One region of the Streptomyces sp. E11-3 genome, then DNA from elsewhere that is predicted to be linked to it. Evidence: predicted binding sites of a transcription regulator. Region 1 holds the regulator's gene; the other holds the start of a gene.

Region 1 (7,646 bases):
GGCGGCGGGGCTCGGTGCCGTCGAGGTCGTCCAGGAGCCAGAGTCCACCGGCGGAGGCGTACACCACGCGGGTTCCGTCGGTGGCGGCGTGCCGGGCGTAGAAGCCGTCGGTGGGGGTGTGGCGGCGCAGGTCCGTGCCGTCGGGAAGGGACGAGTAGACGGCGCCGGTGCCCTCGTGGTCGGAGAGGAACGCGATGCGCTCCCCCACCCACATCGGGTATTCGATGTTCCCGTCGACGTCTGCGTGGACCCGTGTGAACTCCCCGTCGGGGCCGCCGATCCAGAGCTTGCCCGCGGTGCCGCCGCGGTAGCGCTTCCAGAAGGCCGCCTCGCGCCCCATGGTGGCCGAAAGCAGCAGGATCTGCCCTTCGGGTCCGTGGGCCACGTCGCCTACCGGGCCGTACGGGAGTGTGGCCGCGGGCCCTCCGTCCAGCGGGACCGCGCGGGCCCAGCTGCGGCGCAGTGAGGCCTGGCCGTGGGTGCTGATGGCTAGCACCTCGCCGCCGGGGGTCCAGCCGCGTACGGCGGTCTTCCAACTTCCCCAGTGGGTCAGCCGCTTGGCGGGGCCGCCGTCGATGGGCGCGAGATGGACCTCGGGGGCGCCGTCGCGGGTCGACGTCCAGGCGACCCGGGTGCCGTCCGGGGAGATCCTCGGATGGTTCACGGGGGTGTTGTCGGCGCTGACGCGCCAGGCCCGGCCGCCGCCCAGGGGCGCGATCCAGACGTCGTCTTCGGCGGTGAAGGCGATCAAGTCGCCCTGGACATGCGGAAACCGGAGGTAGGCAGGGTGCGTCACAAGGTCACCCTAGGCAGCCGGGCCGGGCTGCGGCCAGTGGTTCGATCGCTTCGCGCGTCGCCCTGCGATCACTTCGCATGTCGGCCCGCTATCGCTTCGCGCGTCGCCTGCGGTCCGGCGCCGGGCGGCCCAGGGGCTCACCGTCACTTGCCGGGTGCGCAGTCGCAGGTGGGCGGCGGGTCGGCGGTCACCGTCACGGTGACCGTGGGCCTGGCCGGGTCGTCGGGCGGCTCGGTGGCATCCGGTGGGCTGGTCGGGGTCGGCTCGTAGGTGACCGGCGGAGTCCTGGGCGGCTCGGTGGTCGCCGCGCAGTTGCCGAGCATGTTGGCCTCGAAGACGACTCTGTTGTCGACCTTGGCGGTCAGGTCGCCCCGTACGCACCGGCCGTCGAGCTCCTCCGTCACCTTGCCGGTGATCGTGATGTCCTTGTCGTCCATGGTCTTGCCCTGGCAGTCGACGGTGGCCACGCTCCGTACGCTCGGTGACGGAGTGGGATCCCCCGTGTTGGGGGTGGTCTTACCGCCCTCCCCGAGCGTCGCCGAACAGCTGAGCCACTGCACGTCGATGTTCTTCTGCTCCAGCGCCTTGGTCCCGACCTGGTCGGTGGTGATCGCGACCGCGGTGGCGGACATCGTGCTCCCGACGGGTTCGCACGCGGTCACGGCCACGACGGCGGCGGTCACCGCCCCGGCCGCGTACAGGCCACGGCGGCGGCTGGGTACGCGCCTGACGTGACGCCACATTGCCCGCATACGGGGCAGAATCCCACCGGGGGCGGTGGAGCGGTACCCCTATTGTCGCCAGATCTTCTCGCGCCGGACGGGGTTACGCCCAGCGGCCGGTGCGGCCCAGCAGGAGGGCCGTCGCGGCCGTGCCCGCGGTGGAGGTGCGCAGCACGCTGCGGCCCAGCCGGTACGGCCTGGCACCCGCCTCGGCGAAGAGGGCCAACTCCTCGGGGGACACGCCCCCTTCGGGGCCGACGACCAGCACGATGTCGCCGGAGGTGGGGAGTTCGGCGGTGGCCAGGGGCTCGCTGGCGCAGTCGCGGTCCTCGTGCAGGACGGCGGCGAGGTCGGCCTTGGCCAGAAGTGCCGCAACCTGTTTGGTCGTTGCCGCGTCCGCGACGTCCGGGAAGCGCACCCGGCGCGACTGCTTGCCCGACTCGCGGGCGGTGGCCCGCCACTTGCCGAGCGCCTTCAGACCGCGGTCGCCCTTCCACTGGGTGATACAGCGGGACGCCGACCACGGCACGATCACGTCGACGCCGGTCTCCGTCATGGTCTCGACGGCGAGTTCACCGCGGTCGCCCTTGGGGAGTGCCTGGATGACGGTGATCCGCGGGGTGGGTTCGGGCTCTTCCTCGATGCCGGTCAGGTCCGTCACGACGAGCCGGTCCTTGCCCTCGGCGGCCTTCACCACGCCCTCGGTCCAGCGGCCCCGGCCGTCGGTGAGTACGACATTTTCGCCGGCGCGCAGCCGCTTCACGGAGACGGCGTGCCGCCCCTCGGGTCCCTCCAGGACGTACTCGGGCCCGCCCGGTACCTCGTCCACCACGAACACCGGCGCCGTCATGACGCGCTCCCCTCGATCAACGCGGCCTTGGCCGCCGTGAGTTCGGCCGCCAGCACCTCGACCAGCTGCCCGGCCGGGAGTTCGCGGGCCATCCGGTGGCCCTGCCCGGCCCACAGCGCCATGCCCTGCGCGTCGCCCGTCCTGGCCGCGGCCTTACGCAGCGGGCTGGTCAGATGGTGCACCTGGGGGTACGCGGCCGGGGCGTACGGGCCGTGTTCGCGCAGGAAGCGGTTGACCAGGCCGCGGGCCGGGCGGCCGGTGAAGGCGCGGGTGAGTTCGGTGCGGACGAACAGCGGGTTGGTCAGGGCCTGTTTGTGCAGGGCGTGGGCACCGGACTCCGGGCAGGCCAGGAACGCGGTGCCGAGCTGGGCCGCGTCGGCGCCCGCCGCGAGGGCCGCGGCGATCTGGGCGCCGCGCATCAGACCACCGGTCGCGATGATCGGCAGCTGTACGGTCTCGCGTACCTGCGCGATCAGGGACAGCAGTCCGATGCCGCTGCCGTCGGAGGCCGGGGTGTCCCGGTGGCTGCCCTGGTGGCCGCCCGCCTCGATGCCCTGCACGCACACCGCGTCGGCGCCCGCCCACTGCGCGGCGGCTGCCTCTTCGGGTGTGGTGACCGTGACGACGGTGAGTGTCCCGACGCGTGCGAAGGCTTCCAGCGCGTCGCGGGTCGGGCAGCCGAAGGTGAACGAGACGACCGGTACGGGGTCGTCGATGAGGATCGCGAGTTTGGCGTCGTAGCCGTCGTCGAGCCCGCCGCAGGCGTATTCGCCGAGCGGGGTCTCGTACCAGGCGGACTCGCCCGCGAGCTGGTTCGCGTAGACCTCGACGGCGGCCGGGTCGGCGTACTCGGACTGCGGCAGGAAGAGGTTGACGCCGAAGGGCCTGGCGGTCAGCCCGCGCAGTTGTTTGATCTCCTGGTACATGCCGTCGGCCGTCTTGTACCCGGCCGCGAGGAAGCCGAGGCCACCGGCCTCGCACACCGCACCGACCAGCGGCGGGGCGGAGGCGCCGCCCGCCATGGGGGCCTGCACGATCGGGTACCGGCAGAGATCGGTCAGTGCGGAGGACATGTCAGCATCGTGTCACGTCCCCCACACAGCACCGAATCGAACATTCCGCTAGGGCCTCAGCGCCCGTTGAAGGCGTCCTTCAACCGCGAGAACAGCCCCTGCTGGCCCGGCTGACTGTGCTGCCCCGGGGGACAACCCCCGGGCCCCCGGCCGCAGCCGCGCCTATCTCCCGTTGAAGGCGTCCTTCAACCGCGAGAACAGCCCTTGCTGGCCCGGCTGACTGTGCTGCCCCGGGGGACAACCCCCGGAGCCCCGGCCGCAGCCGCGCCTATCTCCCGTTGAAGGCGTCCTTCAAGCGCGAGAACAGCCCTTGCTGGCCCGGCTGGAACTGCCCAGTCGGACGCTCTTCGCCTCGCAGGGCCGCCAGTTCGCGCAGCAGGCGTTCCTGCTCGGGGTCGAGCTTCGACGGGGTGAGGACCTCGACGTGGACGATGAGGTCGCCTCGTCCGCCGCCGCGCAGGTGCGTGACACCCCGCCCGTGCAGCGGGACCGACTGCCCCGACTGGGTGCCGGGCCTGATGTCGATCTCCTCCATGCCGTCCAGGGTCTCCAGCGGCACCTTGGTGCCGAGGGACGCGGCCGTCATCGGGATGGTGACCGTGCAGTGCAGGTCGTCGCCGCGCCGCTGGAAGACCGGGTGCGGCAGCTCGTGGATCTCGACGTAGAGGTCACCGGCGGGGCCGCCACCGGGCCCGACCTCGCCCTCGCCCGCCAGCTGGATCCGGGTGCCGTTGTCCACACCGGCCGGGATCTTCACCGTCAGGGTGCGCCGCGAGCGCACCCGTCCGTCGCCCGCGCACTCCGGGCACGGCGTCGGCACCACAGTGCCGAAGCCCTGGCACTGGGGGCACGGCCGCGAGGTCATGACCTGGCCCAGGAAGGACCGGGTGACCTGCGAGACCTCACCGCGGCCGCGGCACATGTCACAGGTCTGCGCCGAGGTCCCGGGCGCCGCGCCCTCACCGGAGCAGGTCGAGCACACGATCGCGGTGTCGACCTGGATGTCCTTGGTGGTGCCGAAGGCCGCCTCGTCCAGCTCGATCTCGAGCCGGATCATCGCGTCCTGGCCACGGCGGGTACGCGAGCGCGGCCCGCGCTGGGACGACGCGCCGAAGAACGCGTCCATGATGTCGGAGAAGTTGCCGAAGCCACCGGCCCCGAAACCGCCCGCGCCACCGCCGCCGCCAGACTGCGACAGGGGGTCGCCCCCGAGGTCGTAGACCTGCTTCTTCTGCGGGTCCGACAGCACCTCGTAGGCGGCGTTGATCTCCTTGAAGCGCTCCTGCGTCTTGGGATCGGGATTGACGTCCGGGTGCAGCTCGCGGGCGAGCCTCCGGAAAGCCTTCTTGATCTCGTCCTGGGAAGCGTCGCGGCGCACGCCGAGTACGGCGTAATAGTCCGTGGCCACTTACGACTCCGCCAGGATCTGTCCGACGTAACGTGCCACTGCGCGTACTGCTCCCATCGTTCCGGGGTAATCCATGCGGGTCGGTCCGACCACGCCGAGCTTGGCGACTGCCTCGCCGCCCGAACCGTAGCCGACCGACACGACGGACGTGGAGTTGAGGCCCTCGTGGGCATTCTCATGCCCGATTCGTACGGTCATGCCCGAGTCCTTGGCCTCGCCGAGCAACTTGAGGAGCACGACCTGCTCCTCAAGCGCCTCAAGCACCGGCCGGATCACGAGCGGGAAGTCGTGCCCGAAGCGGGTCAGGTTGGAGGTGCCGCCGATGACCAGCCGCTCCTCGGTCTCCTCGACCAGGGTCTCCAGGAGAGTGGAGAGCACGGTCGAGACCGTGCCCCGGTCCTCCGTTTCGAAGGACTCGGGCAGGTCCTGCACCAGTTGCGGTACGTCGGTGAAACGGCGCCCCGCGACCCGGCTGTTGAGCCGGGCCCGCAGATCGGCGAGCGAGGTCTCGCCGAACGGAGCGGGGCAGTCCACATGCCGCTGCTCGACCCGGCCGGTGTCGGTGATCAGTACCAGCATCAACCGAGCGGGCGCGAGCGCGAGCAGTTCGACATGGCGGACCGTCGAGCGGGTCAGCGAGGGGTACTGCACCACGGCGACCTGCCGGGTCAGCTGCGCGAGCAGCCGGACCGTACGGGCCACGACGTCGTCCAGGTCGACCGCGTGGTCCAGGAAGCTCTGGATGGCGCGGCGCTCGGGCGCGGACATCGGCTTGACGTCCGCGAGCTTGTCGACGAAGAGCCGGTACCCCTTGTCCGTCGGAATCCGCCCGGCGCTGGTGTGCGGCTGGGCGATGAAGCCCTCCTCCTCCAGCGCGGCCATGTCGTTGCGTACGGTCGCGGGCGAGACACCGAGGTGGTGCCGCTGCGTGAGCGCCTTGGAGCCGACCGGCTCCTCGGTGCCGACATAGTCCTGGACGATGGCGCGCAGCACCTCGAGCCTTCGTTCACTGAGCATCCGCGCACACCTCCAGCTGTCTTCCCCGCGGCCCCGGTCGCCGCTGCGGCTTTCCCCCTGGCACTCACCGCAGGCGAGTGCCAAGATTCCCGCAGCCAGTGTACGGCCGGTGGGTACGACCCCGGCAAGGGCGGTCGGTCCGGCGCCGTGCCGCCCCGCGCGCCTGGGGTTAGCGTCTCCCCATGGGGTTGACTTGGGAAGAGCCGGACTGGGAGCAACTGTCCCCTTCGGTGGCCCGACGGCGGCTGCCGATCTGGGACTGCACGGTCGGCCTTGTCGCGGGTGACAGGGCGGCCTTGGTGATTGACGCGGGGTCCACGCTGCGCGAGGGCGCCGAGGTGAGAGCGCAGGCCCAGCGGCTGCTCGGCGGCGAGCGCCGGGTCACCCACCTCGCCCTCACCCACCCGCACTTCGACCACGTACTGGGCGCGGCGGCCTTCGCGGGCGTGGAGGTGTACGGCGCGGTGGGTCTGGACGCGGTCTTCGCCAGGGGCCGCGACGACCTCCTCGCGGACGCGGTACGTCATGGGGCGGACCGGCCCGCGGTGGCCGAGGCGGTGGACCTCCTGGTGCACCCGCACCACCTGGTCTGCGCCGAGTGGACCCTCGACCTGGGCGGTGTGCGGGTACTCCTGGCGAACGTCGGCCCCGGTCACACCGGCCACGACCTGGTGGTCCTGGTCCAGGGCGCCGGCTCCGCCGCCCCGGAGATCGTCTTCTGCGGCGATCTGGTCGAGGAGTCGGGTCCGCCGCAGGCCGGGCGCGATGCGATGCCGACGCAGTGGCCGCACGCCCTGGACCGGCTCCTGGAACTGGGCGGTGAGGACGCGGCGTACGTACCCGGCCATGGATCTGTGGTGGATGCGGCGTTTGTCCACGCGCAGCGCGAGGAGCTGGCGGCCCGCTTCGGCGTGTCGTGAGCGCCTGACCCGCGATTCTTCCTATCGTCGGCCGGATGCGCAGCTACCACCCCGATCTGACCCCGCCCTGGAAGAAGCGGCAGGCCGTCCCGGAGATCCCGGCCGACCGGGACCTGGTCGTCGAGGAGGCGACCACCGGTTTCTGCGGCGCGGTGATCCGCTGCGAGGCGGGCACGGTCACCCTGGAGGACCGCTTCGGCAAGCACCGGGTCTTCCCGCTCGACCCGCGCGGCTTCCTCCTGGACGGTCAGGTGGTCACCCTGGTCCGCCCCTCGGCCGCCGCGCCGGTACGCCCCACCCGCACCGCGTCCGGTTCGGTCGCGGTGCCCGGCGCGCGGGCCCGGGTCGCCCGTGTGGGGCGGATCTATGTGGAGGGCCGCCATGACGCGGAGCTGGTGGAGCGGGTCTGGGGCGACGACCTACGGGTCGAGGGCGTCGTCGTCGAGTACCTCTCGGGCATCGACGACCTGCCCGCGATCGTCGCGGAGTTCGCGCCCGGGCCCGACGCGCGACTCGGCATCCTGGTCGACCACCTGGTCCCCGGCTCCAAGGAGTCCCGTATCGCGGCGTCGGTCTCCAGCGACCACGCGCTGATCGTGGGCCATCCGTATATCGACGTATGGGAGGCCGTGAAGCCCTCGTCTGTGGGCATCGGCGAGTGGCCGCGGGTGCCGCGGGGGCAGGACTGGAAGACGGGGGTGTGCGCGGCGTTGGGTTGGCCGCCGAACACGGGCGCGGCGTGGCAGCGGATCCTCGGCTCCGTCCACTCCTACAAGGACCTGGAGCCGCAGCTCCTGGGCCGCGTGGAGGAACTGATCGACTTTGTCACGGCGCCGGAGGCGGCGGGCTGAGGTCCGGAC
Region 2 (7,646 bases), on a different contig from region 1:
CTCGAGGTCTCCATGGCCGACGAGCTGACGATGCTGAAGGTGCACTGCGAGGCGGTGCTCCGGCTGACCTCGGCGGCCGCCGACTCGATGCGGGAGCGCGGGCGCGGCGGTGTCGTCAACGTGGCCTCGGTGGCGGCCTTCGTGCCGCGCGGGACGTACGGCGCGTCCAAGGCGTGGGTCGTGCAGTTCACGCAGGGCGCGGCGAAGGACCTGGCGGGTTCGGGGGTGCGGCTGATGGCGCTGTGCCCCGGCTTCGTACGTACGGAGTTCCACCAGCGGGCCGGGATGGGCACGGACAACATCCCCAACTGGATGTGGCTGGACGCGGACAAGCTGGTGACCACCGCGCTGGCCGACCTGGCGCGCGGCAAGTCGCTGTCGATTCCGGACCCGCGGTACAAGGCCATGATGGGCGTGGTGAAGGTGACGCCGCGCGCGCTGCTCGGCGGCATCAGCTCCCGTACGGGCCGCAAGTACGGGCCGCAGTAGGAGCCGTGGAACAACGCGAAGGCCCGGCACCCCGTGGCGTTTTTCCAGGGGTGCCGGGCCTTCGTCAGCTCGGCTCAGAGAGCTCGCACCAGGTCAGTGCGCGTGGCCGTGGCCGTGCCCACCGGCAGCGGCCTCGTCGTCCTCGGCCGGCTTCTCGACGACCAGGGTCTCGGTCGTGAGCAGCAGCGAGGCGATCGACGCGGCGTTCTCCAGGGCGGAGCGGGTGACCTTGACCGGGTCGATGACGCCGGCCTTGACCAGGTCGCCGTACTCACCGGTCGCGGCGTTGAAGCCGTTGCCCTTGTCGAGCTCGGCGACCTTGGCGGTGATGACGTAGCCCTCGAGGCCGGCGTTCTCGGCGATCCAGCGCAGCGGCTCGACGGCGGCGCGGCGGACGACGGCGACACCGGTGGCCTCGTCGCCCTCCTTGCCGAGGTTGCCCTCGAGCACCTTGACGGCGTGCACCAGAGCGGAGCCACCACCGGAGACGATGCCCTCCTCGACCGCGGCGCGGGTCGCGGAGATGGCGTCCTCCAGACGGTGCTTCTTCTCCTTGAGCTCCACCTCGGTGGCGGCACCGACGCGGATCACGCACACGCCGCCGGCCAGCTTCGCGAGGCGCTCCTGGAGCTTCTCGCGGTCCCAGTCGGAGTCCGTGGTCTCGATCTCGGCCTTGATCTGGGCGATGCGGCCCTGGACGTCCTCGGCGTTGCCGCCGCCGTCCACGATCGTGGTGTCGTCCTTGGTGATAGTGACGCGGCGGGCGGTGCCCAGCACGTCAAGACCGGCCTGGTCCAGCTTGAGGCCGACCTCTTCGGCGATGACCGTGGCACCGGTGAGGGTGGCCATGTCGCCGAGCATCGCCTTGCGGCGGTCGCCGAAGCCGGGGGCCTTGACGGCCACGGCGTTGAACGTGCCGCGGATCTTGTTGACGACGAGGGTGGAGAGCGCCTCGCCCTCGACGTCCTCGGCGATGATCAGCAGCGGCTTGGAGCCACCCTGCTGGATGACCTTCTCAAGGAGCGGCAGCAGGTCCTGGATCGAGGCGATCTTGCCCTGGTGGATCAGGATGTACGGGTCGTCGAGGACGGCCTCCATACGCTCCTGGTCGGTCACCATGTACGGCGACAGGTAGCCCTTGTCGAAGGCCATGCCCTCGGTGAAGTCGAGCTCCACGCCGAAGGTGTTGGACTCCTCGACGGTGATGACACCGTCCTTGCCGACCTTGTCCATGGCCTCGGCGATGAGCTCGCCGATCTGCTTGTCCTGGGCGGACAGCGCGGCGACGGCGGCGATGTCGCCCTTGGAGTCGATCGGACGCGCGGTCGCGAGCAGCTCGTCGGAGACGGCCTTGACCGCGGCGTCGATGCCCTTCTTCAGGGCGGCCGGGGAGGCACCGGCGGCGACGTTGCGCAGGCCCTCGCGGACCAGGGCCTGGGCGAGCACGGTGGCGGTGGTGGTGCCGTCACCCGCGATGTCGTTGGTCTTGGTCGCCACCTCCTTCACCAGCTGGGCGCCGAGGTTCTCGTACGGGTCGTCGACCTCGACCTCACGGGCGATGGTGACGCCGTCGTTGGTGATGGTGGGGGCGCCGAACTTCTTGTCGATGACGACGTTGCGGCCCTTGGGGCCGATCGTCACCTTGACCGTGTCGGCCAGCTTGTTGACGCCGCGCTCAAGGGCGCGACGGGCGTCCTCGTCGAACTTCAGGATCTTCGCCATGGAGCTGTCTCAAGTCCTCTCAAAAAAGAACCGCGCCCCTGTCCACCCGGCGATTCTTGGATTCACGGGGGCCAGGGGCGCGGTACACAACTTCGGGAGCTGTCTGACTCCCTGGTGAACTACTTCTCGACGATCGCGAGGACGTCGCGAGCCGAGAGGACGAGGTACTCCTCGCCGTTGTACTTCACCTCGGTGCCGCCGTACTTGCTGTAGAGCACGACGTCGCCGACGGTCACGTCGAGCGGAAGACGGTTGCCGTCCTCGAAGCGACCCGGGCCCACGGCCAGGACGACGCCCTCCTGGGGCTTCTCCTTGGCGGTGTCCGGAATAACCAGGCCAGAGGCCGTGGTCTGCTCGGCGTCGAGCGGCTGGACCACAATGCGGTCCTCAAGCGGCTTGATGGCAACCTTGGAGCTGGTGGTCGTCACGGTCCGGTCTCCCCCTTCGGAGATCTCACGGGGTTAACTGTTCTGGGGTGGCGACCAGGTGGATCCGTCGTCGCGGGTGCCGGACCTGCCCGTCGCTACTGGCACTCTCCAGTGGGGAGTGCCAGACCTGAGACTATGACCGCGATTAGCACTCGGTCAAGCGGAGTGCCAATGAGTCCCTCTGGCGTCGAGGTGACGGACGGCGCGGCGGGTCACAGATAGTCCTCCAGTCTGGCCACCGCGTACCCCTTGTCGGTCACCGTCTTCATCATCTGGCGGATCATGTCGGGCATGGTGCCCTTCCAGTCCTCCTTGCCCCGGAAGTGGGTGAGGATGATGTCGCCGGGGTGCAGGTCGCGGTCCCACTCGCGCCAGTCCATACGGTCCACGAAGGCCTCGGCGTTCCACAGCGGTACGGCCTTGATGCCGCAGGACTTGGCGGCCCGCAGGGTGTCGCCGTTGTAGTTGCCGTACGGCGGGCGGAAGAGCTCGGGCCGCTTGCCGTAGCGCTTCTCGATGACGTCCTGCATGCCGCAGATCTCGCGCTTCTGCTGCTCGTAGGAGAGCCCGGGCAGATACCGGTGGTTGAGGGTGTGGTTGTTGAGGACCACCCCGCGGTCCTGCATCTTCTTGAAGTAGCCGTAGTCCTCCTTCACCAGGTAGTCGCTGAGGAAGGCGGTGTACGGGATCTTGAGCTCGCTCATCATCCGGAGCAGCTCGGGGTCCTTCTCCGCGCCGTCGTCGATCGTCAGGAAGACGACCTTGTCCTTGGTCGGGATGGTGGTGAACACGGGCGGCAGCTTCTTGTGCCCGGCGACCTCGAAGCCCCGGCGGGTACTGATCGACGGCTTCTTGGCGGGCGGCTTGGGCGGGGTCAGCGGCATCTTGGCCAGGCCCCAGCGCTTGACCGCGGCCACCTTCGCGGCCCGCTGTTCGGCGGCGCGCTTCTTGGCCTGCTTGGCCCGTTCCGCCTGCTGCTGACCGGGGGCGGGCTCGACCGGGGCCTTCGCCGACTCGCCGGAGGCGCAGCCCGAGGCGATGGCGGCCGCGGTGAGGACGGCCAGCCCCGCCCTAACCCGCACACCCCACCTCCCGGAGCTATTTTCCTTTTGTCGCACTAGTCCTGTTCGCATGGCGTCGGATCCTGTCAGCGCACCGCACCGCCGACGGTCAGGCACCGCCGCCCGGCGCGCACGATCCACCGACTGGCCGACAATGGCCGGGTGAACGACCTCGACTCCGGCCTCGACCCCGATCTCGCCGCCTTCGCCGCCCTGCGCACCGACGAGGGCCAGGCGCTGCTCGCCGAGCTGCGCGACCACGACCCCGCGCAGGAGCTGGCGCTCGCCACCCGGCTGCGCCGCGACCACCCGGCCGAGCTGGTCTCCGCCGCGCTGGGGCAGGCGCGGCTGCGGCAGCGGGCGGCCGCGAAGTTCGGCGTGGACGACGCGCGGCGGATGTACTTCACACCGAACGGCGTCGAGCAGGCGACCAGGACGGCGGTCGCCACGTACCGCGCGGAGCGCTTCCACGCGCTGGGCGTACGGAGTGTGGCGGACCTCTGCTGCGGCATCGGCGGCGACGCGATCGCGCTCGCCCGCGCCGGGATCGCCGTACTGGCCGTGGACCGGTCCCCGCTGACCGGCGAGGTGGCCCGCGCCAACGCGGCGGCGCTCGGCCTGGACGCGCTGATCGAGGTGCGCCACGCGGATGTCACGGACGTGGACACGACGGCGTACGACGCGGTCTTCGTGGACCCGGCGCGCAGGGGCGGACGCGGCCGTATCTTCGACCCGGAGGCGTACTCCCCGCCCCTGTCCTGGGCGGTCGAGGCCGCCCGCAAGGCCCCGCGCGCCGCGCTGAAGATCGCCCCCGGTATCCCGCACGAGGCGGTACCCGAGGACGCCGAGGCGGAGTGGATCTCAGACGGCGGCGATGTGAAGGAGGCCGTGCTCTGGTTCGGAAGTGAGTCCACGGGCGAGTCCGGCAGCGGCACCGCCCCGCAGCCCGCGTCGATGCGCGCCACCCTCCTCCCGAGCGGCGCGACGCTGCACGCACCCCTGGCCGCGATGCTGCCCGACCCCGAACCCCGTCCCGTGGGCCGCTACCTCTACGAGCCCGACGGTGCCGTCATCCGCGCACACCTGGTCGCCGAGGTCGCCCGGCAGGTCGCCGGGGGGCTCATCGACCCGATGATCGCGTACGTCACGAGCGACACGCTGCACCCGACCCCGTTCGCCACCGCCTACGAGATCACCGATCAGCTGCCGTTCAACGTGAAGAAGCTCAAGGCCCTGTTGCGCGAGCGCGAGGTCGGCGTCCTGACGGTGAAGAAGCGCGGCTCAGCCGTGGAACCGGAGGAACTCCGCCGCAAAATGAAGCTCCAGGGCAAGCGGTCAGCGACGGTCTTCCTGACCAGGGTCGCCGACGCCCCCACCATGCTCATCGGAGCCCCAGCCACCGCCTAGTTCCCCAAGTTCCCCCCGGTCGGTCAGCTCCTCCGCGAACACCTGGGACAGCGGCTGCGGCCCCACGTACTGCTGGCAGTTGCACTGTCCCGCCTCGAAGCGGACCGGCTTCTTGTTCTCGTCCCAGTCCGTCGCCAGCTCGACCCGCTCATGGCACCGGCCCTGCTTGTCGTGCTTGGCCAGGTGATGGGTGCACCCGCACACCGGCTCCGGCGGCTTGTGCGCCGCCTCGACCGCCAGCCGCTCCTGCTTCGCCGCTTCCATCAGCTCCAGCTTGCGCTCATGCCGATGACGCAGCGCCGTACGGACGTTGTCAGCGGCCCACGCGAAGCCGCCCGTCCAGAAGATGATGAGCACCACCCAGAACCAGCCCATCAGCCGCCCCTTCCCCTCTGCGCGGCACGCCCGCCATTTCAGAATAGACGGCACCCCCGTTCGAACCACGCCCTCAGGTTCGCCCCGACTGCCCGCCAGGGCGCGCCCCGCACTCGGCCGCGCGCCCCAGCAACAGCGCCCGCTCCCGCTCGTTGCGGGTCAGGGACGCCGCGTGCGCGAAGTCCGCGCGGGCCTCGTCCCGGCGGCCCAGCCGGGACAGCAGGTCGCCGCGGACACTGAACAGCAGGTGGTAGTCGCGTAGGGCGGGTTCCGCGGCCAGGGTCTCCACCAGGAGCAGTGCGCGCTCGGGTCCGTAGGCCATGGACACGGCGACCGCACGGTTGAGCTCCACGACCGGCGACGGGGCGCGGGTGGCGAGAAGGTCGTACAGGGCGGCGATCTGCTGCCAGTCGGTGTCCGCGTAGGTGTGCGCGTGGGCGTGGCAGGCGGCGATGGCGGCCTGCAGGACGTACGGGCCGTGGGCACCGGACGCCACGGACTCGGCGCGGGCGAGTGCCGCGAAGCCGCGGCGGATCAGCAGGCGGTCCCAGCGCGCCCGGTTCTGGTCCGCGAGCAGCACCGGCTCGCCCGCAGGCCCGGTACGGGCGCCCGAGCGCGCGGCCTGGAGTTCCAGCAGCGCGGCCAGGCCGTGCACTTCGGGCTCCTTGGGCATCAGCCCGGCGAGCACGCGGGCGAGGCGCAGCGCGTCCTCGCACAGCCCGGGCCGCAGCCAGTCGTCCCCCTCGGTCGCCGCGTACCCCTCGTTGAAGATCAGGTAGATGACCTCCAGTACGGAGTCGAGCCGGGCCTCACGGTCCGGCCCGTACGGCACCTCGAAGGCGACGTTCTTCGTGGCGAGCGTCCGCTTGGCGCGGACGATCCGCTGGGCGACGGTCGCCTCGGGTGCCAGGAACGCACGGGCGATCTCCGGCGTGCTCAGGCCCCCGAGGAGCTTCAGGGTGAGGGCGATCCGCGCCTCGGCGGAGAGCACCGGGTGGCAGGCGGTGAAGACCAGCCGCAGCAGGTCGTCGTCGATGTCGTCGGCGTACGGGTCGATGTCGGCCGGGTCGTCGACGCCCTGGGGCGCGGACTCCAGGTCCCGCCCCATCTCCGCGAGCTTGCGCGCGTACCGCTCCCGTCGGCGTACGAGATCGACGGCGCGGTGCTTGGCGGTGGCCATGAGCCAGGCGCCCGGGTTGTCCGGGACACCCGACTCCGGCCACTGCTCCAGCGCGGCGACCAGGGCGTCCTGCGCCAGTTCCTCGGCGATGCCGACGTCGCGCACAATGCGCGTGACACCGGCGATGATCCGCGCGGACTCGATCCTGAACACCGTCTCGACCGTGTCGGTCGCCCTTGTTCCCGTCACGGCCACTCATCACAGCAGCCACCGGGATGGAGAGCAACCGGCCGTCAGTCCTCGGCGATCTCGCGGACCTCGGCGGCGATCGTGAAGTGGTCCGGGTGGATCTCCACGAACCGCTTGGCCCACTCCAGCGCCTCGGCCTTGTCCTTGGCCTGGATGATCGAGTACCCGCCGATGACCTCCTTGGTCTCGGTGAACGGCCCGTCGGTGTACCCGGTCTTGCCGCCGGACCAGGTGACCCTGGTGCCTTCGGAGGTCGGCTTGAGACCGGCCGTGTCCAGCATGACCCCGGCCTTGGTGATCTCCTCGAACAGCGCGCCCATGCGCTCCTCGAACTCGGGCCCCAGGCCCTCGGCGGGCACGGAGTTCTCGTCGATACGGATCATCGTCAGAAAGCGCGGCATGGTGACTCCTCGGGTACCGGCGGGGGCCTGTCCCCCCTGCCTCTCAACCCTGCGTCGAACGGGAGACACCGGAATCGACACCGCGCCGAGAATTTCCCGAAGAAATTCCCGGCGCGGTGCGAGCTGCGCCGCATGGGGTCAGCGCAGTCCGCTGTCGATCGCGCTCACCAGCTCACCGTTCGCGGTGTCACCGCTGAACTCCCAGAAGAAGGCGCCGCCGAGCCCCTGCTGGTTGGCCCAGTCCATCTTCCCGGCGATCGTCGACGGGGTGTCGTAGCTCCACCAGTCGTTGCCGCAGTGCGCGTACGCCGTACCCGCCACGGTCCCGTTGGCCGGGCACTTGCTCTTGAGGACCTTGTAGTCGTCGATCCCCGACTCGTACGTACCCGAGGCG

Evidence for each region. The regulator HrcA, encoded in region 1, represses chaperone genes, less so after heat shock. The targets are predictions, from matches to a motif close to TTNGCACTCNGNNNNNCNGAGTGCNAA.
Region 2: a site for HrcA is predicted at 2,785-2,811, ahead of groES (co-chaperone GroES). Genes of this name have one in related genera too.

The regions. Positions count from the first base shown of each region.
Region 1 is NZ_JAZGRL010000002.1:2,007,823-2,015,468, forward strand. Features, by position in the region: gene U9R90_RS28225 (S41 family peptidase) at 1-796, opposite strand, end outside; gene U9R90_RS28230 (hypothetical protein) at 940-1,548, opposite strand; gene U9R90_RS28235 (16S rRNA (uracil(1498)-N(3))-methyltransferase) at 1,622-2,368, opposite strand; gene U9R90_RS28240 (nitronate monooxygenase) at 2,365-3,441, opposite strand; gene dnaJ (molecular chaperone DnaJ) at 3,710-4,849, opposite strand; gene hrcA (heat-inducible transcriptional repressor HrcA) at 4,850-5,866, opposite strand; gene U9R90_RS28255 (MBL fold metallo-hydrolase) at 6,049-6,786, shown strand; gene U9R90_RS28260 (DUF3097 domain-containing protein) at 6,822-7,637, shown strand.
Region 2 is NZ_JAZGRL010000001.1:2,979,389-2,987,034, forward strand. Features, by position in the region: gene U9R90_RS13415 (SDR family NAD(P)-dependent oxidoreductase) at 1-489, shown strand, start outside; gene groL (chaperonin GroEL) at 583-2,211, opposite strand; gene groES (co-chaperone GroES) at 2,331-2,639, opposite strand; gene U9R90_RS13430 (polysaccharide deacetylase family protein) at 2,852-3,772, opposite strand; gene U9R90_RS13435 (THUMP-like domain-containing protein) at 3,863-5,107, shown strand; gene U9R90_RS13440 (hypothetical protein) at 5,036-5,482, opposite strand; gene U9R90_RS13445 (RNA polymerase sigma factor) at 5,556-6,851, opposite strand; gene U9R90_RS13450 (YciI family protein) at 6,896-7,252, opposite strand; gene U9R90_RS13455 (glycosyl hydrolase family 18 protein) at 7,391-7,646, opposite strand, start outside.